4 regions of the Streptomyces sp. NPDC101132 genome follow, and region 2 is predicted to be linked to each of the others. Evidence: riboswitches for the same ligand, from Rfam matches in the RefSeq annotation. Region 2 holds a riboswitch; each other region holds the start of a gene.
What was found. Region 2 has a riboswitch for cobalamin ahead of ACIQUR_RS01975 (CoA-acylating methylmalonate-semialdehyde dehydrogenase). Riboswitches for the same ligand answer to the same signal wherever they lie in the genome.
Positions count from the first base shown of each region.

Region 1: another riboswitch for cobalamin. It lies ahead of metE (5-methyltetrahydropteroyltriglutamate--homocysteine S-methyltransferase); the one in region 2 lies ahead of ACIQUR_RS01975 (CoA-acylating methylmalonate-semialdehyde dehydrogenase).
Region 3: another riboswitch for cobalamin. It lies ahead of ACIQUR_RS10150 (cobalamin biosynthesis protein); the one in region 2 lies ahead of ACIQUR_RS01975 (CoA-acylating methylmalonate-semialdehyde dehydrogenase).
Region 4: another riboswitch for cobalamin. It lies ahead of ACIQUR_RS11450 (energy-coupling factor ABC transporter permease); the one in region 2 lies ahead of ACIQUR_RS01975 (CoA-acylating methylmalonate-semialdehyde dehydrogenase).

Region 1 covers NZ_JBIVYX010000009.1:241,898-247,637, reverse strand. Annotated here, with positions in the region: gene ACIQUR_RS22295 (SpoIIE family protein phosphatase) at 1-565, opposite strand, end outside; gene ACIQUR_RS22290 (hypothetical protein) at 925-1,539, shown strand; gene metE (5-methyltetrahydropteroyltriglutamate--homocysteine S-methyltransferase) at 1,664-3,988, opposite strand; cobalamin riboswitch at 4,173-4,324, opposite strand; gene ACIQUR_RS22280 (5'-nucleotidase) at 4,523-5,458, shown strand; gene ACIQUR_RS22275 (FKBP-type peptidyl-prolyl cis-trans isomerase) at 5,534-5,740, shown strand, end outside.
Region 2 covers NZ_JBIVYX010000001.1:404,684-410,423, forward strand. Annotated here, with positions in the region: gene aceA (isocitrate lyase) at 1-286, opposite strand, end outside; gene ACIQUR_RS01965 (short-chain fatty acyl-CoA regulator family protein) at 662-2,065, shown strand; gene ACIQUR_RS01970 (cobalamin-binding protein) at 2,075-2,989, opposite strand; cobalamin riboswitch at 3,038-3,223, shown strand; gene ACIQUR_RS01975 (CoA-acylating methylmalonate-semialdehyde dehydrogenase) at 3,435-4,934, shown strand; gene ACIQUR_RS01980 (acyl-CoA dehydrogenase family protein) at 4,940-5,740, shown strand, end outside.
Region 3 covers NZ_JBIVYX010000003.1:571,067-576,806, reverse strand. Annotated here, with positions in the region: gene ACIQUR_RS10165 (alpha/beta hydrolase) at 1-322, opposite strand, end outside; gene ACIQUR_RS10160 (anion permease) at 699-1,955, shown strand; gene ACIQUR_RS10155 (hypothetical protein) at 1,976-2,227, shown strand; cobalamin riboswitch at 2,356-2,501, shown strand; gene ACIQUR_RS10150 (cobalamin biosynthesis protein) at 2,537-3,505, shown strand; gene ACIQUR_RS10145 (cobyric acid synthase) at 3,502-5,028, shown strand; gene ACIQUR_RS10140 (putative cobaltochelatase) at 5,028-5,740, shown strand, end outside.
Region 4 covers NZ_JBIVYX010000004.1:213,124-218,863, forward strand. Annotated here, with positions in the region: gene glyA (serine hydroxymethyltransferase) at 1-129, shown strand, start outside; gene ACIQUR_RS11435 (APC family permease) at 306-1,967, shown strand; gene ACIQUR_RS11440 (L-serine ammonia-lyase) at 2,090-3,472, shown strand; gene ACIQUR_RS11445 (hypothetical protein) at 3,635-4,174, shown strand; cobalamin riboswitch at 4,286-4,484, shown strand; gene ACIQUR_RS11450 (energy-coupling factor ABC transporter permease) at 4,514-5,227, shown strand; gene ACIQUR_RS11455 (energy-coupling factor ABC transporter substrate-binding protein) at 5,224-5,664, shown strand; gene cbiQ (cobalt ECF transporter T component CbiQ) at 5,668-5,740, shown strand, end outside.

The DNA.
Region 1 (5,740 bases), on a different contig from region 2:
CGGTGCTCAGTTCGACGATGAACGCGCCGCCCTGGTGCGGCACCAGGGACTGGGCGAGGTGCGCCTGGGGGGCCTTGCGTCCGGCGGAGCGGGCGGCGACGGATTCGAGTCCGGCGGCCACCTGGTCGGCGTAGAGCTCCAGGAGGCTGCGGCGGTCGGGGCTGAAGCCGCCCCGGACCTCGCCGGCGACGACGAGGCACCCGAGCTCCTGGTCGCCGTGGCCGAGGGGCAGCGCGCCGAGGGAGATCCCGGACGGCGGGTCGGGGTCGGGGGCGGGGTCGGCGTCGGGGTCGGGGTCGGGGTCACCTTCGCGGATCCGGGCGGGGCCCTGGTGGGGGTCGGCGGTGAACGGGGCGGGTTCCCCGGGGGCCAGCCACAGGGCGCGGCCGTCGCGGAAGGCGTGGGCGGCGGGCGAGCGGCCGGCCACGGCGAGGACGGCGGGCAGTGCGTGGAGGAGGCCCCGGTTGCCGGTCAGCTCGGCCAGATGGAGTTCCCTGCCCTGGTCGGCGACCACGTAGACAGCGGCGAGCTCGGCGCCGCAGAACGCAAAGCCACGACTGGTCACCGTCCGCGTCGCCTCCTCCGGGGGTTGCGCCGGCCGCCTCCCCTCCATGCTGTCGCGCCCGGGACCGTCCGGGCGAGTCGGGCCGCGGCCGGGGCCCTGAGCTGCTGCGGCGTGCGGCGCCCGGCTGATCGGCGTGGCCTGCTTGACCGGCCGGGCGGGCGCCTCCAGAGTCGGAATCCGGTCCTGGGCGACCGGCACCCCGCGTGACTTCACCCCCCGTGACTCCGCACCCGACCGTAAGGGCCGCCATCGTGACCGGACGCACCCCTGAGCCGACCCGGAGCCCGGGACCGGGCGAATCCTCGGGCGTACCCCGGGGCGGACCCCCGGGCGAGCCCCTGGGCGAGCCCCGATGGCCGATGGCGGCGGCCGTCGTCACCGCGATGGTGCTGACCGTCCTGCTCCCCGACGACCTCCGGCTGGCGCCCCGCTGGGTTCTCCCCGCCGTCGAGGGGCTGCTCCTGCTGGCGCTCATCGCCGGCGACCCGGGCCGGATCGACCGGCGGTCGGCCGCCCTGCGCACGCTGTCGATCGCCCTCGTGGGGGTGCTGGCGCTCAGCGCCGTCTGGTCGACGGTCCAGCTGGTCGACGACATCCTGCACGGCGGCCAGGAGACCAGCTCCGCCGTCAGCCTGCTGCAGACCGGCGGCACGGTGTGGACCGGTACGGTCCTCGCGTTCTCCCTGCTGTACTTCGAACTCGACGGCGGCGGGCCGGCCGCCCGCGCCCACCGCCTGCCCGGCGCGCCCGCGCTCGCCTTCCCCCAGCAGGTCGACCCGCGGCTGGGCAGCGCCGACTGGCGCCCGTACTTCATCGACTACCTCTACCTCGGGCTCACCAACGCCACCGCGTTCAGCCCCACCGACGTCATGCCGCTCGCCCCCTGGGCGAAGATCGCCATGGGCATCCAGTCGCTGGTCTCCCTGCTGATCCTCGGTCTCGTGGTCGCCCGTGCCGTCAACGTCCTCGCCTGACGCCTGACGCCTGACGGAACGGCCCGGGGCTGTGCGGACTCCTGGTCGGGGCCGTCGCCCGTCCGCCACGCCCGGGGACCCGGGGCCGGGCGCGGTGGACGGCCGGCCCCGGGAGCCTCTCGGGTCAGGCGTCGTCGCCGGTGAGGCCCGCGCGGACCTCGCGGGCGGCGGCCACCAGGTTCTCCAGGGAGGCGCGGGTCTCGGCCCAGCCGCGGGTCTTCAGTCCGCAGTCGGGGTTGACCCACAGCCGCCCGGCCGGGATGGCGTCGAGGCCGGTGCGCAGCAGGCCGGCCGCTTCCCGGGTGCCGGGGACGCGCGGGGAGTGGATGTCCCAGATGCCGGGGCCGGCTTCGCGCGGGTAGCCGTGGGCGGCGAGTTCGCGGGCGACCTGCATGTGCGAGCGGGCGGCTTCGAGGCTGATGACGTCGGCGTCGAGGTCGTCGATGGCGGCGACGACGTCGCCGAACTCGGCGTAGCACATGTGCGTGTGGATCTGGGTGTCCGGCCGGACCCCGCTGGTGGTGAGCCGGAAGGCCTCGGTGGCCCAGGCCAGGTAGCCGGCGTGGTCGGCGGTGCGCAGGGGGAGGGTCTCGCGCAGGGCGGGCTCGTCGACCTGGATGACCCGGACACCCGCGCTCTCCAGGTCGGCGACCTCGTCGCGCAGGGCGAGCGCGACCTGGCGTGCGGTGTCGCCGAGGGGCTGGTCGTCGCGTACGAAGGACCAGGCGAGCATGGTGACGGGGCCGGTCAGCATTCCCTTGACCGGCTTGGCCGTCAGGGACTGGGCGTACGAGGTCCAGCGGACGGTCATCGGCTCGGGGCGGGAGATGTCGCCCGCCAGGACCGGGGGGCGCACGTAGCGGGTGCCGTAGGACTGGACCCAGCCGTGCTGCGTGGCGAGGTAGCCGGTGAGCTGCTCGGCGAAGTACTGGACCATGTCGTTGCGTTCGGGTTCTCCGTGCACCAGGACGTCGAGGCCGGTCTTCTCCTGGAAGGAGATCACCTCCTCGATCTCGCCCTTGATGCGCGCCTCGTAGCCGGCGGTGTCGATGCGTCCGGCCCGCAGGTCGGCACGGGCCGCCCGGAGCTCGTCGGTCTGCGGGAAGGATCCGATCGTGGTGGTCGGCAGCAGTGGCAGACGCAGGTGGGCGCGCTGGGCGGCGGCACGTTCGGGGTAGGGCTGGGAGCGCTGCCGGTCGGCCTCCGTGACGGCCGCCGCGCGGGCGCGGACGGCGGGGTCGTGGGTGAGGGGGGACGCGGCCCGGGAGGCCAGGACGGCGCGGTTGGCGGACAGTTCGCCCGCCACCGATGCGGTGCCGGAGGTGAGTCCCCTGGCCAGGGTGGCGATCTCGGCGGCCTTCTGCCGGGCGAAGGCCAGCCAGCGCCGGATCTGCGGGTCGGCGTCCTTCTCGGCGGCGGCGTCGAGCGGGACGTGCAGGAGGGAGCAGGAGGCTGCCACGTCGACCCGGTCGGCGAGGCCGAGCAGGGTGCCGAGGGTGGTCAGGGACTTCCCCAGGTCGTCGACCCAGATGTTGCGGCCGTTCACGACCCCTGCGACCAGCCGCTTTCCGGGCAGTCCGCCGACGGCCGCGAGGTCGTCGAGGTTGGCGGCGGCCGGGCCGGTGAAGTCGAGCGCCAGTCCCTCCACGGGTGCCTTGGCCAGGACGGGCAGGGCCTCGCCGAGCCGGTCGAAGTAGGACGCGACGAGCAGCCTGGGCCGGTCGGTGAGGGCGCCGAGTTCGCGGTAGGCGCGGGCGGCCGCGTTGAGTTCGGCCGGGGTGCGGTCCTGGACGAGGGCGGGCTCGTCCAGTTGCACCCACTCGGCGCCGGCGGCGCGGAGGGCGGTGAGGACCTCCGCGTACACGGGCAGGAGCCGGTCGAGCAGGGTCAGCGGCCGGAAGTCGGCTGCCGCGCCGGGTGCGGGCTTGGCGAGCAGCAGGTAGGTGACGGGGCCGACGAGGACGGGACGGGCGGTGTGGCCGAGGGTGAGGGCCTCGCGGAGCTCGGCGACCTGCTTGGCGGGGTCGGCGGTGAAGACGGTGTCCGGGCCGAGTTCGGGGACCAGGTAGTGGTAGTTGGTGTCGAACCACTTGGTCATCTCCAGCGGCGGCACGTCCTGGGTCCCGCGTGCCATGGCGAAGTAGCCGCCGAGGGTGTCGGCGGCGACGGCGGCCCGGTGGCGTGCGGGGATCGCGCCGACCATGACGGTGGTGTCCAGGACGTGGTCGTAGTACGAGAAGTCGCCCGTGGGCACTTCGGTGATGCCGGCGGAGGCGAGCTGCTGCCAGTTGGCGCTGCGCAGGTCCGCGGCGGTGGTGCGGAGTGCGTCGGCGGTGACGCGGCCCTTCCAGTAGCCCTCGATCGCCTTCTTGAGCTCACGGTTCGGGCCCTGGCGGGGGTAGCCGTGGACGGTGGCGCCTGCTGCCGCGGCTGCGGACTTGGTGGTCACGGAGATCTCCTTCGCGAGATGAATCCCTGAGATCCCGATGGGCCCCGGAGGCGCGAAGGGGTACGAGGAGCGGACGGCCACGACCCGCGCGGCACGCGCGGTCGACCGTCTGCTGTGTACGCCGACCCGCCCACGAGGTCACCGGGACATCCGCGCACGGCTCGGGCCGGCACGGGCAACGGGCAGGTCTTCGGACTCGCGGGCACGCCGGCCTCCGAAGAGGCGGGCACCTACTGGCCGTCGCTTCCCAGGACCTCGCGGTCCCAGTGCGTATGACGGCGGTCGTTCCCGCTCACCGCTGCGGGGCAGTCCCGGATTCCCACCGGGTTCCCTCTTGCGACGCATCCCGCCTGGCGGACGGGGCGAACCAGCTGCACCGGCCAGCGTATGCCGGACGCCTGCCGGGTGACGACCCCCGTCCGGCATGCGGACGCGTGCCAGGGCCGCCGCCCCGGCGGGGGGGGTACGCGTTTTCGGCCGGCTCGAACGGGTGATAACCCCCTCGGTGTTGCACGTGTGCCGGCGGGGGGCGTGATGAAGTACGACCTGTCCGACCGCCTCGTCGTGGGGATCGCCTCCAGTGCCCTGTTCGACCTCACCGAGTGCGACGCGGTGTTCCGGGAGCGGGGTGAGGACGCGTACCGGGCCTGCCAGGAGGCCCATGCGGACGACGTCCTGGGCAAGGGCGTGGCCTTCCCCTTCGTGCGGCGCCTGCTGTCGCTGAACGACCTCGCGGATCCGTCCGATCCGCTGGTCGAGGTCATCATCCTGTCGCGCAACGACCCCGACACCGGGCTGCGGGTGATGCGTTCCATCGCGGCGCACGGTCTGCCCATCAGCCGGGCGGTCTTCCGGCAGGGCCGGCCGTCGCACCGGTTCATGCCGGCCCTGAACATGTCGTTGTTCCTGTCGGCCGACGGTGCCGACGTCCGTGCGGCGATGGCCGACGGGCTGCCGGCGGGGCACGTGCTCAGGACGGAGCGGGTCGACGACGACGCCGACCGGGAGCTGCGGATCGCCTTCGACTTCGACGGCGTCCTGGCGGACGACTCCTCCGAGCGGATCTACCAGTCGGCGGGCATCGACGAGTTCCGCGCGCACGAGGTGCTCAACGCGACCACCCCGCACGACCCGGGCCCCCTGCGGGAGTTCCTCGCGGGCGTCAACCGGATCCAGCGCCGCGAGGAGGAGGAGCGGCGCGCGGTCCCGGCGTACCGGCCCCGGCTGCGGGTGTCCCTGGTCACCGCGCGGGACGCCCCCGCGCACGAACGGGCGGTGCGGAGCCTGAGGCAGTGGGGACTCCGGGTGAACGACGCCTTCTTCCTCGGCGGCGTCGACAAGGCGGCCGTGATGCGCGCGCTCGACCCGCACATCTTCTTCGACGACCAGGTCGCGCACCTGAACGGCACGGCGCCGGCCACCCCGAGCGTCCACGTGCCGTTCGGCATCGTGAACGCGCCGGTACCGTGATCATCCGGGGCACGGGGTGTCCGGGTGTCCGCCCGGTCCGTGCCGGGACTGTCGACGGCGAGTGATGGGGCTGCAATGGGTGCGCTGGAGAAGCCGGAGGTCGTGGTTCCGGAGGGTGCGGCTCCGGCCGAGCTGACCGTCCGGGACCTGGTCGTCGGGGACGGGCCCGAGGTGAAGCCGGGCATGGTGGTCAAGGTCCACTACGTCGGGGTGACCTTCGAGACCGGGCAGGAGTTCGACGCCTCCTGGGACCGGGGCGAGCCGTTCAAGTTCGCGCTGGGC
Region 2 (5,740 bases):
CCTGCCAGCCGGACAGGTAGATCGCCTGGAGCCCGGCTCGGACCTGCTGCACGGCCTGACCGCCGGTGAGCGCGCCCAGGGCGTGGACGTAGTCGAGGTCGTGGAGCTGACGCCACAGCCGCTCGGCGCCGCGGCGGGCGAGGGTGTGCTCCTCGCGGACGCTGCCGGAGAGTCGGACGACGTCCTCGGCGGTGTAGGTGCGCTCGATGCCCGCCCATCGCGGGTCGTCGGCCCACCGCTGCTTGAGCTGCTCGGCCGCCGCCTTCGTCCTGTTGGTGTCTGCCATGACCGTCACCGTCTCCATGGGTTCGCGTGGTCTGCCAACCTCCCGACGCTTACGACAGGAGGTGGCACTGTGTGCCTTGATCTGAGGCGGGGCCGCCGACCCCACCTGGGGAGCAGCTGAGCAATGCTGCAGGTCAGCCTGGTTGGACTGGCCGGATTCCCGACGTCAGGGCGCGAGTCGGGCCCGGCATGTCTGCCAGGCTGCCGGGGTCCGGCGGGCCGCACGACAGACTCTGACAGCGGCACGCAGTGCCATCAATGAGGTACGTCTGCCAACTTCTGCGAATCTTCTGCAGCACATTTGCCAACTTTGCGAAGGGTTCACAGCGACGGGATCATGCGTAATCTGAGGCCGAAGCAGGCCGAAGGAGACCGGGTGGGCAAGACGTACGCGGGTGCGCGGTTGCGGCGCCTTCGTGAGGAGCGCCGGATGAGCCAGGCGGAGCTGGCGCGCGTTCTGGCCATCTCGCCCAGTTATCTCAACCAGATGGAGCACGACTCCCGTCCGCTGACCGTGCCGGTCCTGCTGCGGCTGACCGAGGCGTTCGGCGTGGACCCCGGCTTCTTCTCGGAACGCGACACCAGCCGCCTCGTCGCGGACCTGCGCGAGGCTCTGGCGAACGAGGTCGCCGAGGCCCGGGTCTCCCCCTCCGACCTGGCCGAGCTCGCCACCCGGATGCCCGTGGTGGCCTCCGTCCTCCTGGACCTGGGGCGGCGCAGCCAGCTCCTGGCGGAGCGGCTGGCTGACACCGCGGACGGCAGGGACGGGGGCCCGGCCGCGCCCCGTTCACCGCACGAGGAGATCCGCGAGTTCTTCTACCGGCGTCAGAACTACCTCCACGACACCGACCTCGCCGCCGAATCCCTCGCCCGAGAGATCGGTGTCCGCCCCGGAGAGGTCGTCCGGGTGCTGTCGAACCGTCTCACCGAGCAGCACGGGATCCGGCTCGCCTCGGACTCCGACCGGCTGCACCACTACGACGAGGGGACACGGGTCCTGCACCTGTCGGGCCGGCTCCGCCCCGGCCAGCAGGCGTTCCGCATGGCCACGCAACTCGCCCTGCTGGAGTACGGCGACGAGCTGGACCGGCTCGCCACGGAGGACTTCCCGGCTGGCTCCCCCGCCCACGGCCTGGCGCGCATCGGCATCGCCAACTACTTCGCCGCCGCGCTGATCCTCCCGTACCGCGCCTTCCACACGGCCGCCGAGGAGTTCCGCTACGACATCGAACGCCTCACCGACCACTTCGGCCTCGGCTACGAAACCGTCTGCCACCGCCTGAGCACCCTGCAACGCCCCAGGCTGCGCGGGGTCCCGTTCTCCTTCGTCCGGGTCGACCGGGCCGGGAACATGTCCAAGCGGCAGTCCGCCACCGGATTCCACTTCTCCCGCGCGGGCGGCACCTGCCCGCTGTGGAACGTCTACGAGGCCTTCGCCGCGCCCAGCCGGATCCACGTCCAGGTCGCCGCCATGCCCGACGGACAGCGGTACCTGTGGACCGCCCGGGCCGTGACCCGCCACCGCGGAGGCTGGGGCGAACCCGGCAAGACCTTCGCCATCGGGCTCGGCTGCGAGATCCGGCACGCGCACCGGCTCGTCTACTCCGACGGCCTCGACCTCGGCAACGCCTCCACCGCCACCCCCATCGGCATGGGCTGCCGGCTCTGCGAACGCCTCGACTGCCCCCAGCGCGCCGTCCCACCCCTGGGCCGGGCCCTGACCGTCGACGAGAACAGCAGCACGTTCGTCCCCTACCCCGTGGCGCGAGGCCGGGACTGAGGATCGGGCTCAGCCCAGCCGCCGGGCCTCCGCCTCGGTCACGGGGTCCCCCGCCCGCACTCCGTGGAGCACGTGGGCGAGCACCTCGGCGCCGCGGACCACGCGGGGACCCGGTCGGTTGAAGTACGCCGGGCCGTCCAGCACCCACACCTCCCCGGCCCTCACAGCGGGCAGCTCCTGCCAGCCCGGCAGCGCGGTGAGCAGATCGATCTCCGCCATGGTCCGTTCGGGCGGGAAGCCGCACGGCAGGACGAGCACCACGTCCGGACTGGCCTCGCGGACCGCCTCCCAGGTCATCGGCTGGGTGTGCTCGCCGGGCTCGGCCAGCAGCGGTTCCCCGCCGGCCGCAGTGATCTGTTCCGGTACCCAGTGGCCTGCGGGCCACAGCGGGTCGAGCCATTCGATGGCGACGACCCGGGGCCTGGCCCTGCCCCGCGTGAGTCGGCGGACCTCGTCGAGCCGACCGCGCAGTTCGGTGCGCCGCTGCTCGGCCCGCTCCCGCACCCCGAGCACGTCCCCTACGGTGACCAGGCAGTCGAGCACGTCGTCGAGGGTCTTGGGTTCCAGGCTGAGGACCCGAGGACCGGCATCCATGACGCGCACCGCGCGGGAGACGCCTTCGTAGGACACCGCGCAGACGTCGCACAGGTCCTGGGTGAGCAGGACGTCCGGTGCGAGCGCGGCGAGCGCCTCCGTGTCCAGGGTGTAGAGCGAGGAGCCGGAGTGGGCGGCCCCGCCGACCGCCTCGGAGATCTCCCGGCTGCTGAGGTCGTCCGCGGCGAATTCGGCGCGGGTGACGACGGGCACGGAGGCGACGGCGGCGGGCGGCCAGTCGCATTCGTGGGTGCGTCCGACCAGGTCCGCGGCCAGTCCGAGGTCCGCCACGATGTCCGTGGCCGCCGGAAGCAGGGAGACGATGCGCATACCGCGACTCTAGGCCCGCCCGAGTGGCGGGTCTGGACTTACTAGGACGTCCAACTATATGTTCGTGGCACAAGGTCCGCGGTGCAGGGAAGCCGGTGTGAGTCCGGCACGGTCCCGCCACTGTGACCGGGGAGTGTGCTGCCATCCACACGCCACTGACGAGGACTGTCGGGAAGGCGGGCGGCACGCGGAGATCCGGGAGTCAGGATACCGGCCGCGGGTTGTTCCGTGTTGTCCACGAGGATGGAGCAGACACGCATGGCACCGGTCCGTACCCACGACCCTGGTGATCCGGCGGAGCGAGCGGTGACTCCCGCGTTCACATAGCTCTTCGACGGCCTGACGCCGTCGTCGTCCCACGGCATGCCCTGCGCGGCACCCCACCGGGTGCGGGCGTCGGCCTGCCGTGCCATCCCCGGATCCAACCTGACGAGAGCAGGCATCCATGGTCCGTGAACTCACCCATTTCATCGGCGGAAAGCACACCACCGGAACCTCCGGGCTCTTCGCCGACGTGCACGACCCCAACACCGGCGCCGTCCAGGCGCGCGTACCGCTGGCCGGGCGGGCCGACACCGAGGCCGCCATCGTCAACGCCGAGGAGGCGCAGGCGGAATGGGGCCAGTGGAACCCGCAGCGCCGGGCCCGGGTGCTGCTGCGTTTCCTCCAGCTCGTCGAAGGCGAGCGCGAGAGCCTGGCCCGGCTGCTGTCCGCCGAGCACGGCAAGACCGTCGCCGACGCCCATGGAGACCTCCAACGCGGCCTGGAGGTGGTGGAGTTCGCAGCCGGGATCCCGCACCTCCTGAAGGGCGAGTTCACCGACAACGCGGGCACCGGCATCGACGTGCACTCCCTGCGCAGCCCGCTCGGCGTGGTCGCCGGCATCACCCCGTTCAATTTCCCCGCCATGATTCCGCTCTGGCAGGCGGCCCCCGCCCTGGCCTGCGGGAACGCGTTCATCCTGAAGCCGTCCGAACGTGACCCTTCCGTGCCGCTGCGCCTCGCGGAGCTGTTCCTGGAGGCCGGGCTGCCGCCGGGCGTACTCAACGTCGTCAACGGCGGCAAGGAGGCCGTTGACACCCTCCTCGAGGACCCTCGCATCCAGGCCCTCGGCTTCGTCGGCTCCACCCCGATCGCCGCGCACATCTACGCCACCGCCGCCGCCCACGGCAAGCGTGCCCAGTGCTTCGGCGGAGCCAAGAACCACATGATCGTGATGCCCGACGCCGACCTCGACCAGGCCGTCGACGCCCTCATCGGCGCCGGCTACGGCTCGGCCGGCGAACGCTGCATGGCCATCTCCGTCGCCGTGCCCGTCGGCGAGGAGACCGCAGACCGCCTGGTCGCCGCGCTCAAGGACCGGCTTTCGACCCTGAGGATCGGCCGGTCCGACGACCCCGAGGCGGACTTCGGACCCCTGGTCAGCCGCGACGCCCTGGACCGGGTGAACCGCTACGTCGACATCGGCGTGAACGAGGGCGCCGAACTCGTCGTGGACGGACGGGGGTTCACCCTGCCCGGGCACGAGAACGGCTTCTTCGCGGGCGCCACGCTCTTCGATCGGGTCTCCCCGCAGATGCGCGTCTACCGCGAGGAGATCTTCGGCCCTGTGCTGTCGGTCGTCCGGGCCGCCGACTTCGAGGAGGCGCTGCGCCTGCCGAGCGAGCACCCGTACGGCAACGGCGTGGCCATCTTCACCCGGGACGGTGACACCGCCCGCGAGTTCACCCGCCGGGTCAACACCGGCATGGTCGGCGTCAACGTGCCCATCCCGGTGCCCGTCGCCTACCACACCTTCGGCGGCTGGAAGCGCTCCGGATTCGGCGACCTGAACCAGCACGGGCCGGACTCGATCCGCTTCTACACCCGTACGAAGACCGTCACCTCGCGCTGGCCCTCCGGGGTCAAGGAGGGCGCGAGCTTCACCATCCCGACGATGGGGTGAGCGCCGTGACCACCACCCTCACCGAGGACCAGCTCGCGCTCGCCGAGGTCACCCTCGACTTCGCCCAGGAGCAGCTCGCCCCGCACGCCCTGGCCTGGGACCAGGACAAGCACTTCCCCGTCGACGTCATCCGCCGAGCCGCCGGACTGGGGCTGGCCGGCGTGTACGTACGCGAGGAGCACGGGGGCTGCGGACTCACCCGTACCGACGGGGTCCTCGTCTTCGAGACGCTGGCCACCGGCTGCCCGTCCATCGCCGGCTACCTCTCCATCCACAACATGGTCGCCTGGATGATCGACCGCTATGGCGACGACGCCCAGCGCGAGCGCTGGCTGCCCGGTCTCTGCTCCGCCGCGACGCTGGCCAGCTACTGCCTGACCGAACCCGGCGCGGGCTCGGACGCCGCTGCCTTACGCACCCGCGCGGAGCGGCAGGACGGCCACTACGTCCTGACCGGGGTCAAGCAGTTCATCTCCGGCGCCGGCGCCTCGGACCTCTACCTGGTCATGGCACGGACAGGCGAACCGGGCCCCGGAGGAATCTCCGCCTTCATCGTCGAGCGTGCGGATCCGGGTGTCTCGTTCGGGCCCAACGAAAGGAAGATGGGCTGGAACGCCCAGCCCACCCGCCAGGTGATCCTCGACGGGGTCCGGATCCCCGCCGACCGGCGACTGGCCGCCGAGGGCGACGGCTTCCGGATCGCCATGAACGGCCTCAACGGCGGCCGCCTCGGCATCGCCGCCTGCTCGCTCGGCGGCGCCCAGAGCGCCCTGGACCGCTCACTGTCCTACCTCGCCGACCGCGAG
Region 3 (5,740 bases), on a different contig from region 2:
GGCTGCCGTGGGTGACGCGTTCGAGGTGGCGGACGACCGTGTCGGGGTCGTGCGGGGCCTCCGCGAGCACCTGGCCGACGACGGCGTGCACGCCGGGCGCGACCAGTCCGTACCGGCCGGGACGCAGGGCGGCCAGGGAGCGGGTCAGGGACACCTGCCCGTCGGCCGCGCCGTGGACGCTGAGCCGGGGGCCGCCGGGGAGGGGGCGGCCGGGGGCGGGGCGGAGGGCCGCGTCGCCGACGTACCTGCCGACGGCGACCGCGGCCGCTCCGGCACCTATGAGCGTGGTGACGGCCGCTGCCGTCGCTGTAGCGGTGCGCACGGCTCCAGTGTCGGCGGGCGGGGGCCGGGCGGCCAGCGGAGCGGCTCGGGAGGGTGGGGCGGAAGGGAGGCGCCGCATGACGGTCACCGGCCGGAGCGGTCCGGTTACGGCTGGTCGGAGGGCCGCCGGCAGCCGCGTGATCTGCGTCTCCCGCGGGCCTCGCGGCGGCCCTCCGATGGTTCCGTTTCCATCACGGGAGCGGGCCGCTCACCTCGCCCTGACGTGCATATTTACGGACATCGACCAGACAATCGGCACAAAATGTCCCGTGGGGCGCCGATCCGGTACACCGGTCCGCCCGCCTCAGTTCATCTTCCGTTCACTCAGGTTGCCTACGTTCAACGAAGCCACTGACCTCAAACAGAAGCCTGGGTAAATGGAGCACATAACGCTTCTCCTCGGGATCGTGATCGTTACCGCTCTCGTCTTCGACTTCACGAACGGTTTCCACGACACCGCCAACGCGATGGCCACCACCATCTCGACTGGCGCTCTCAAGCCCAAGACGGCGGTGGCCATGTCCGCCGTGCTCAACCTCGTCGGCGCGTTCATGTCCGTGGAGGTCGCCAAGACGATCTCCAAGGGCCTGGTCAACGAGGAGGGCATCCAGCCCGAAGTGATCTTCGCCGCCCTGGTCGGCGCGATCCTCTGGAACCTGCTGACCTGGCTGGTCGGACTGCCGTCCAGCTCCTCCCACGCCCTGATGGGCGGTCTGATCGGTGCCGCGGTCGCGTCCGCGGGCATCGGCGCCGTCAATGGCGGCGTCGTCGTCACCAAGGTCCTCATCCCCGCCGTCGCCGCCCCGATCGTGGCCGGCGTGGCAGCGATGCTGGCCACCAAGGTCACGTACAAGCTGGGCAGCCAGGTCGGCGAGAAGACCTCCGCGAAGGGCTACCGCGCCGGGCAGATCGCCTCCGCGGGCCTGGTCTCCCTGGCGCACGGCACCAACGACGCGCAGAAGACGATGGGCATCATCACCCTGGCCCTGATCGCCGGCGGCGCCATCGCGCCCGACGCGAACCCGCCGGTCTGGGTCATCGTCTCCGCCGGTCTGGCCATCGCCCTCGGCACCTACCTCGGCGGCTGGCGCATCATCCGCACCATGGGCAAGGGCCTGACCGACCTCCAGCCGCAGCAGGGCTTCGCCGCCCAGACCTCGGCCGCGAGCGTCATCCTGGCCTCCTCCAACCTGGGCTTCTCCCTCTCCACCACCCACTCGTGCTCCGGTGCGGTCATGGGCGCCGGCCTCGGCCGCAAGGGCGGCGTGGTCCGCTGGTCCACCGCCACCCGCATGTTCGTGGCGTGGGGCCTGACCCTGCCGGCCGCCGCGCTGGTCAGCGCCGGCGCCGAGCTGGTCACCCGCCAGGGCGACTGGGGCGTCGCCGCCGTCGCGGTCTTCCTCGTCGGCTCCTGCCTCGCCATCTGGCTGGTCTCCCGCCGCCAGGTCGTCGACCACAACAACGTCAACGACGTGGACGCCGAGGAGCCCGGTGTGGTCACCACCGCCATCGCGGCCGTGACCCCGCCGCCGGCCGGCACCACCGCCGCCGTCGCGGACGAAGACCTCAAGGCCACCATCCCGGCCCCCTCCCAGCACCCCGAGTCCCCGGCGGCCCCGGCCGCCGCGGTCTGAACCACAGAGGATCAAGCGGTATGGACATCGACTGGGCAGCCCTCGGCTCCGTCTTCGGCGTGAGCCTGTCGGCCACCGTGCTCCTGGTGACGCTGTTCACCCTCGGCATCGTCGGCCTCTCGAAGCACGAGGCGGCCACCGAGCAGGGCGATGGGGGTACCTCCCAGGCCGAAGGCCGAGGGGGAGCAGCTCTGGCCCGCACGGGCGCGTACGCCTCCTTCGCGCTCTGCGCGGCGGCCGTGGCGTACGGCATCTACCTCATCGTCAGCTGACCTGACGGCCCGAACTCCCCCGCGGGACACCCGCGGGGGAGTTCTTTTGCGTGCCGCGGCGCGTCGTCCCGGTCGGGCCCGCACTCCCCCGGGCGTTCCCTTAAGGGCAGGTCAACGGCAAGTTGACGGGCTGTCGCGGTGCGTGGTGGACTGCCCGAGCCATCACGGCGGCAGGAGAGGAAGTCCGGTGCGAATCCGGCGCGGTCCCGCCACTGTCACCGGGGAGCACACCAGCCCCGGGAGCCAGGAACTCTCACCGCCGGTTTACGTCGAACCAGGGCGCGGACCCTGAGTGAGGACATACCTGCCATGCGTGCCGACCGCGTGTTCGCGTACGGCGCGGCGGCGGGCCTGATCGGCGACCGGATCCTCGGTGATCCGCGCCGCGGGCACCCCGTCGCCGCCTTCGGTCGCGCCGCCGCCGCAGTGGAACGCGCCCTCTGGCGCGACCACCGGGGCCGCGGCGCACTCCACACACTCCTCTGCGCCGGTGGTGCGGCGGCCCTGGGCGCGCTCGGCGCCCGCGCCGTGCGCTCCCGGCCCGCCCCCCTCCGTATCGCGCTGACCGCCACCGCCACCTGGGCGGTGGTCGGCGGCACCTCGCTGGCCCGCGAGGCGCGGGCCATCGGCGGGGCGCTGGCCGCCGGCGACACCGACGTGGCCCGCGAACGCCTGCCCCACCTGTGCGGGCGCGACCCGCACGCGCTGGACGAGCAGCAGATCGCGCGGGCGGTCGTGGAGTCGGTCGCCGAGAACACCTCGGACGCCGTGGTCGGGGCCCTGGTCTGGGGCGCGGTCGCGGGCGTGCCGGGACTCGCCGCCTTCCGCGCGGTGAACACCCTGGACGCCATGGTGGGCCACAAGTCGCCCCGTTACCTGCGCTACGGCTGGGCCTCGGCCCGGCTGGACGACCTCGCGGGCTGGCCGGGAGCCCGGCTCACGGCCGCCGCGGCGGTGCTGGCGGGCCCGGATCGTCGGGGGGCGGTCCGGGCCTGGCGGCAGGACGCCGCCAAGCACCCCAGTCCCAACGCCGGACCGGTCGAGTCCGCCTTCGCGGGGGCGCTCGGCGTACGGATGGGCGGCACCCTCGCGTACGGCGGACGCGTCGAGCACCGGCCGGTGCTCAACGGCGCGGCCGGCCGCCCGGTCGCCGTCCCGGACATCGAACGGGCGGTACGGCTCTCCCGGCGGGTCACCTGGCTGGCGCTGGGCGCCTGCGTGGCCGGCCGGACCCTCGCGGCGCGCGTCGCGCGCACCCACCAGGAAGGCAGGGCATGAGCGGCTCCTCGGCACGGCTCGGCGGCGGACTGCTGGTCGCCGGCACCACCTCGGACGCGGGCAAGAGCGTCGTCACGGCCGGCATCTGCCGCTGGCTCGCCCGGCAGGGCGTGAAGGTCGCGCCCTTCAAGGCGCAGAACATGTCCCTCAACTCCTTCGTCACGCGCGAGGGCGCCGAGATCGGCCGCGCCCAGGCCATGCAGGCCCAGGCGGCCCGGGTGGAGCCGACCGCGCTGATGAACCCGGTGCTGCTCAAGCCGGGCAGCGACCGCTCCAGCCAGGTCGTGCTGCTGGGCCGCCCGGTGGGCGAGATGAGCGCGCGCGGCTACCACGGCGGCCGCCAGGAGCAGCTGCTCGGCGTGGTGACGGACTGCCTGGAGCAGCTGCGGGGCACGTATGACGCCGTGATCTGCGAGGGGGCCGGCAGTCCGGCGGAGATCAACCTGCGGCGCACGGACATCGTCAACATGGGCATCGCGCGGGCCGCCCGGTTCCCGGTCGTCGTGGTCGGCGACATCGACCGGGGCGGGGTGTTCGCGTCGTTCTTCGGCACCACCGCCCTGCTCGGCGCCGAGGACCAGGAGCTGGTGGCCGGCTACCTGGTCAACAAGTTCCGGGGCGACGTCTCGCTGCTGGAGCCTGGCCTGGAGATGCTGCGCGGGCTCACCGGCCGGGCGACGTACGGCGTGCTGCCGTTCCGGCACGGGCTGGGCATCGACGAGGAGGACGGGCTGCGCGTGTCGCTGCGCGGCGCGGTCCGCGAGTCGGTGGTGGCCCCGCCGGTCGGCGAGGACGTTCTGCGGGTCGCGGTCTGCGCGGTGCCGCTGATGTCGAACTTCACGGACGTGGACGCGCTGGCCGCCGAGCCGGGCGTGGTGGTGCGGTTCGTGGACCGTCCCGAGGAGCTGGCGGACGCCGACCTGGCCGTCGTACCGGGCACCCGCGGGACGGTGAAGGCGCTCCAGTGGCTGCGCGAGCGCGGGCTGGCCGACGCCCTGCTGCGGCGGGCCGCCGAGGGCCGGCCGGTGCTCGGGATCTGCGGCGGCTTCCAGGCGCTGGGCGAGCACATCGAGGACGAGGTGGAATCCCGGGCCGGCTCGGTCCAGGGGCTCGGGCTGCTGCCCGTACGGGTGCGCTTCGAGCGGGAGAAGACCCTGGCGCGGCCGGTCGGCGAGGCGCTGGGCGAGGCCGTCGAGGGGTACGAGATCCACCACGGCGTGGCCGACGTGCGGGGCGGCGAGCCGTTCCTGGACGGGTGCCGGGTGGGTGCGGTGTGGGGCACGCACTGGCACGGCTCGCTGGAGTCGGACGGCTTCCGCCGGGCGTTCCTGCGGGAGGTCGCGGCCCAGGCCGGGCGGCGGTTCGTGCCGTCCCCCGACACGTCCTTCGGGGCGCTGCGCGAAGAACAGCTCGACCTCCTCGGCGACCTGGTCGAGGAGCACGCCGACACCGCCGCGCTGCTGCGGCTCATCGAGACCGGCGCTCCGGCCGGTCTCCCGTTCATCGCTCCGGGGGCGCCCTGATGACCGTCCAGACCCACTACCCCTTCACCGCGGTCGTCGGGATGGACGACCTGCGGCTGGCGCTGCTGCTGAACGCCGTCAGCCCGGCGGTCGGCGGCGTGCTCGTCCGGGGCGAGAAGGGCACCGCCAAGTCCACCGCCGTGCGCGCGCTGTCGGCGCTGCTGCCCGAGGTGGCCGTGGTGGGCGGCTGCCGGTTCAGCTGCGATCCCGCGGCGCCCGACCCGGGCTGCCCGGACGGACCGCACGGCGACGCGGCCGGCGAGGCGCGCCCCGCGCGGATGGTCGAACTGCCCGTCGGCGCCTCCGAGGACCGTCTGGTCGGCGCCCTGGACATCGAACGGGCCCTGGCGGACGGCGTGAAGTCCTTCGAGCCGGGCCTGCTGGCCGACGCCCACCGCGGGATCCTGTACGTCGACGAGGTCAACCTGCTCCACGACCACCTGATCGACCTGCTGCTCGACGCGGCGGCGATGGGTGCCTCGTACGTGGAGCGGGAGGGCGTGTCCGTGCGGCACGCGGCCCGCTTCCTGCTGGTCGGCACGATGAACCCGGAGGAGGGCGAGCTGCGGCCGCAGCTGCTCGACCGGTTCGGGCTGACCGTGGAGGTGGCCGCCTCCCGGGAGCCGGAGCTGCGCGTCGAGGTGGTGCGCCGCCGGCTGGCGTACGACGAGGACCCGGCCGGTTTCGCGGTGCGCTGGGCCGGCGCGGAGGC
Region 4 (5,740 bases), on a different contig from region 2:
CAGGCCGAGGACTTCACCGAGGTCGCCGACATCATCGCGGAGGCCCTGAAGCCCACGTACGACGCCGAGGCCCTCAAGGCCCGCGTGTCGGCGCTGGCCGCGAAGCACCCGCTGTACCCCTCGCTGTAAGCGGACCCGCCGCCGCGTGCGGCACGTGAGCGGGCCCGGCCTTCGGTTTCCACAGGCCGGGCCCTTCTCATGACCAACGTCCCTGGTGGATGCGTCCTCTTGCCTCTGAAAACACCAAAAAACGGCAAATAAGCTCCGGATAAAGGCATCCCGTCAAGGACGACAGGCAGGCACCCATGGACATGAGCGCGGGCAACCGGAAGGGACTCAGTCTCTTCGCCCTGGTCATGATCGGCATCGGCTCGATCTTCGGCTCCGGATGGCTGTTCGGCGCCGGTACGGCGGCCCAGGTGGCCGGCCCCGCGGCGCTGGCGGCGTGGGTGATCGGGGCGGTCTTCATCGGGATGATCGCCATGTCGTACGCCGAGGTGGGCGCCGCCTACCCGATCCCGGGCGGCATGGCCCGCTACGGCCACATCAGCCACGGCCCGGTGCTGGGCTTCATCACCGGCTGGGCGGTCTGGATCGCGGTGGCCTCGCTGATCCCGATCGAGTCGATCGCCGCCACGCAGTACATGTCCTCCTGGAGCTTCGGCTGGGCGAAGGACCTGGTCGACGCGCAGACCCACCAGCTGACCGCCTTCGGCATGGGCGTGGCCCTGGTGCTGACGGTGCTGCTGTGGCTGTCCTGCTACTGGTCGGTCCAGCTTCTGGCCAAGATCAACTCCCTGCTCACCCTGGTGAAGTTCGCCATCCCGGTCCTCGCGGTGGCCGCGCTCGTCGCCTCGGGCTTCCACACGGAGAACTTCTCCGCCCACGGCGGCTTCGCCCCCAACGGCTGGACGGCCGTCCTGACCGCCGTCACCACCTCGGGCGTGGTCTTCGCCTTCAACGGCTTCCAGGCCGTGGTCAACCTCGGGGGCGCCGCCAAGAACCCCGGCCGGGCCATCCCGGTCGCCCTGGTCGGCGCGCTCTCCCTGGGGCTGGTGATCTACCTCGCCCTCCAGGCCGCCTTCCTGGGCGCCGTACCGCCGGAGCACCTGGCGGAGGCCGGCGGCTGGGCCGGGGTCAACTTCAACTCGCCCTTCGCGGAGCTGGCCCAGCTGCTGATGATCCACTGGGTGGTGGTGATGCTCCAGTTCGGCGCCTTCATCTCCCCCGCCGGCTCCAACATCGCCAACGTGGCCTCGGCCGCGTACATGGTCCAGAACCTCTCCGAGACCGGCTTCTTCCCGAAGAAGCTGAAGGAGACCCACCCCGTCTACGGCACGGCCCGCCCGGCCATGTGGATGAACCTGGGCTTCTCCGTGCTGCTGCTGGTCACCGTCGGCCACAGCTGGAAGACCCTGGCGCCGATCATCTCGGCCGCCATGGTCATCTCGTACCTGATCGGACCGGTCGCGGTCGGCGTCTTCCGCCGCACCAAGCCGGACCTCCCCCGCCCCTTCCGCCTCCCCTTCGCCCGGGTGCTGTGCCCGCTGACCTTCGTCTTCGCCGCCTGCGCGCTGTACTGGTCGAAGTGGCCCAACACCGGGATCGTCACCGCCCTGACCCTGGTCGCGGCGCCCATCGCCGCCCTGGTCCTGACCCGCAGGGGCCGCCGGAACCTGACCGAGCAGTTCGCCCCGGCGTGGTGGATGGTCGCTTTCCTCGGCACCCTGTCCCTGCTGTCCTACCTGGGCAGCACCGAGTTCGGCGGCACCGGACGCATCCCGGGCGGCGTGGACGTCGCCCTGGTCGCGGTCGCCGCACTCGGCCACTACCACTGGGCCGTCCACGCGGGCGTCAAGGCCCACCGTGCCGGGCTGCCGGGCCCGGACCCCGTCCTCGACGGCGACACCGCCGCCGGGGAGCCCCGGGCGACCGGGCAGCGCGAACGTGAGCTGTCCCACGCCTGACCCCCAGAGACCGTCCGGCAGGCGAGCTGTTCACCCACACGGGTTAGGCTCGTCTGTCGGACAAAATCCGCACACATCCCCATCTCCTGCCCCCTCCACGAGCAGACAAAGGAGTCCGACCCGTGGCCATCTCCGTGTTCGACCTCTTCTCCATCGGCATCGGTCCGTCCTCCTCCCACACGGTCGGCCCGATGCGGGCGGCCCGGATGTTCGTGAACCGCCTGAAGAAGGACGGCGTCCTCGCCCAGACGGCGTCGGTGCGCGCGGAGCTCTACGGCTCGCTGGGCGCGACCGGGCACGGCCACGGCACCCCCAAGGCCGTCCTGCTCGGCCTGGAGGGCTACTCGCCCCGCACCGTCGACGTCGAGAAGGCCGACGACGAGGTCGAGCGCATCCGGCAGAACGGCCGGCTGCGGCTGCTGGGCGCCGAGATAGGGGACGTCCACGAGATCGCGTTCGACGAGCCGAACCAGCTGATCCTGCACCGCCGCCGCTCGCTGCCGTACCACGCGAACGGCATGACCCTCTTCGCGTACGACGAGTCCGGCGCCCCGCTGCTGGAGAAGACCTACTACTCGGTCGGCGGCGGCTTCGTCGTCGACGAGGACGCGGTCGGCGAGGACCGGATCAAGCTCGACGACACCGTGCTGAAGTACCCCTTCCGCACCGGCGACGAGATGCTCCGGCTGACCCGCGAGACCGGCCTGTCGATCTCCTCGCTGATGCTGGAGAACGAGAAGGCCTGGCGCACGGAGGAGGAGATCCGCGAGGGCCTCCTGGAGATCTGGCGGGTCATGCAGGCCTGCGTCCAGCGCGGCATGTCCCGCGAGGGCATCCTCCCCGGCGGCCTCCGGGTCAAGCGCCGGGCCGCCTCGACGGCGCGCCAGCTGCGCACCGAGGGCGACCCGATGATGCACCGCAGCGAGTGGACCACGATCTACGCGATGGCGGTGAACGAGGAGAACGCGGCCGGCGGCCGGGTCGTGACCGCCCCGACCAACGGCGCCGCGGGCGTCCTGCCGGCCGTCCTGCACTACTACATGAACTTCGTGCCGGGCGCGGACGAGGACGGCGTGGTCCGCTTCCTCCTCGCGGCGGGCGCGATCGGCATGCTGTTCAAGGAGAACGCCTCGATCTCCGGCGCCGAGGTCGGCTGCCAGGGCGAGGTCGGCTCGGCCTGCTCGATGGCGGCGGGCGCCCTCGCCGAGGTGCTGGGCGGCACTCCGGAGCAGGTGGAGAACGCGGCCGAGATCGGCATGGAGCACAACCTGGGCCTGACCTGCGACCCGGTCGGCGGCCTGGTCCAGATCCCGTGCATCGAGCGCAACGGCATGGCGGCGGTGAAGGCCGTCACGGCGGCGAAGATGGCGATGCGCGGCGACGGCAGCCACAAGGTCTCCCTGGACAAGGTCATCAAGACCATGAAGGAGACCGGCGCCGACATGAAGATCAAGTACAAGGAGACCGCCCGCGGCGGCCTCGCGGTCAACGTCATCGAGTGCTGACCTGACCGTCGCGCCGACGACGGCAGGACGCCGAAGGGGCGGTACCCGGATCCTCCGGGTACCGCCCCTTCTTCCTGCCCGGACCGTGCAACCGGACGGGGGGTGCCGGGTGTCTTCCGTAGTGACACCACTGTCCCCACATCCGGAGAATCGGGGGACTCAATGCCTCACCGTCACTTCAACCGCCGGCGCCTCGTGGCCGTGGCCACGGGTGTCGTCCTCACCGCCGGGATCGGGCTCGCCGTACCGGCTTCCGCGTTCGCGCAGTCCCGCGCGGCCGCTCCCGCCACGACCACCGCGACGCAGACGCCGCTCGTGGTCAACGCCCGCTGGGGCGGGCACTGCACGTACGACCGGATCGTCATCGACATCAAGGGGTACATCCCGACGACGACGGTCAAGCGGGTCTCCGAGCTGCGCTACGACGGCTCGGGCAGGCTGGTGCCGCTCGCCGGGCGGTACTTCCTGGAGGTCAGGCTGACGCCGGCCGCGGCGCACAACGACGCGGGCCAGTCCGTCTACAAGGGCCCGAAGCTTCAGAAGATCTACCTGCCGAAGCTCAAGGGCATCGCCCTGACCGGCGACTACGAGGGTGTCGTCACCTTCGGCGCCGCGTTCAACACCTATCCGAACTACAGCACGTTCAAGCTCCACAACCCGGAGCGCTTCGTGCTGGACGTGAAGCACACCAACGTCTGCTGAGCGCTCCGGCACGACGGCGGGGTGCGGGGTGAGGGGCCGGGCGCGTACGCGTCCGGCCCCTCGCGCGTCCGGCGGAGGGGAGGCCGGGTTGTGGCTGCTCCACACGGGCGATTAGGGTCAATGGGCCTTGGTGTACGGGAAACCGGTGTGAAACCGGTGCGGCCCTCGCCACTGTGATCGGGAAGTCCGGCTCCACTCCGCGAGGAAGCCACTGGGCTGCCGCGGCTGACCGACCGCGCGGCCCGGGAAGGCGGAGCCCGGGCATCAGCACCCGTGAGCCAGGAGACCGGCCAGGGCGCGTTGTCCATCCACGAGGTGCTGGAGAGGTCTCCCCCACTCATGCATATTGCCGAGGGGTTTCTGCCCCCCTTGCACGCGGCCGCCTGGGGCGCCGCGTCCGCTCCCTTCGTCGTCCACGGGGTCCGCGCGCTGACCCGTGAGGTGAAGGCGAACCCCGAGAGCACGCTGCTGCTCGGCGCGTCCGGAGCGTTCACTTTCGTCCTGTCCGCCCTGAAGATCCCTTCGGTGACGGGCAGTTGTTCCCACCCCACGGGCACCGGGCTGGGCGCCATCCTGTTCCGGCCGCCGGTGATGGCCGTGCTGGGCACGATCACCCTGCTGTTCCAGGCGCTGCTGCTGGCCCACGGGGGCCTGACCACGCTGGGCGCCAACGTCTTCTCGATGGCCATCGCGGGCCCCTGGGCCGGGTACGGGACGTACCTGCTGCTCCGCAGGACCGGCGTCCCGCTGATGGTGTCCGTGTTCTTCGGAGCGTTCGTCGCGGACCTGAGCACGTACTGCGTCACGAGCGTCCAGCTCGCCCTGGCGTTCCCCGACCCGGGCACCGGATTCGCGGGCGCGCTCGCCAAGTTCGGCGGCATCTTCGCGCTCACCCAGATCCCGCTCGCCATCAGCGAGGGGCTGCTGACGGTTCTCGTGATGCGGCTGCTGTCGCAGTCGAGCAAGGCGGACCTGCTGCGCCTCGGGGTGCTCAGGGGGGCCGGCGCGGGATCCGGCAGCCAGTCCGGTGCGGCCGCGGAGGTGGCGCGATGAGCCGTAACGCGAAGATCAACTCCCTGCTGCTGCTCCTGGTCGCGGCGCTGGCGGTGCTGCCGCTCGCGCTGGGGCTGGGCGAGGGCAAGGAGGAGCCGTTCGCCGGCGCGGACGCGCAGGCCGAGGCGGCGATCACCGAGCTGGAGCCGGACTACGAGCCCTGGTTCTCGCCGCTGTACGAACCGCCGTCGGGCGAGATCGAGTCGGCGCTGTTCGCGCTCCAGGCGGCGCTCGGCGCGGGCGTGCTCGCGTACTACTTCGGGCTCCGGCGGGGCCGGCGGCAGGGCGAGCTGAAGAGCGCCCTGCGGGCCGCGGGGATGCCGCGGGAGAGCGCCGCGGGCGACGCGGCGGAGCCGGCCGGCTCCGCCGGTTCATCCGCTCCGTCAGGTTCCGTCGGTTCCGCCGGCTCCGCCGGCTCGGCCGGTCCGGGCGCGTAGCCGGTGCTGCCCATCGACGCGGCGGCGCACGCGAGCCGCTGGCGCCGCCGCCACCCCCTGGAGAAGGCCGTGCTGG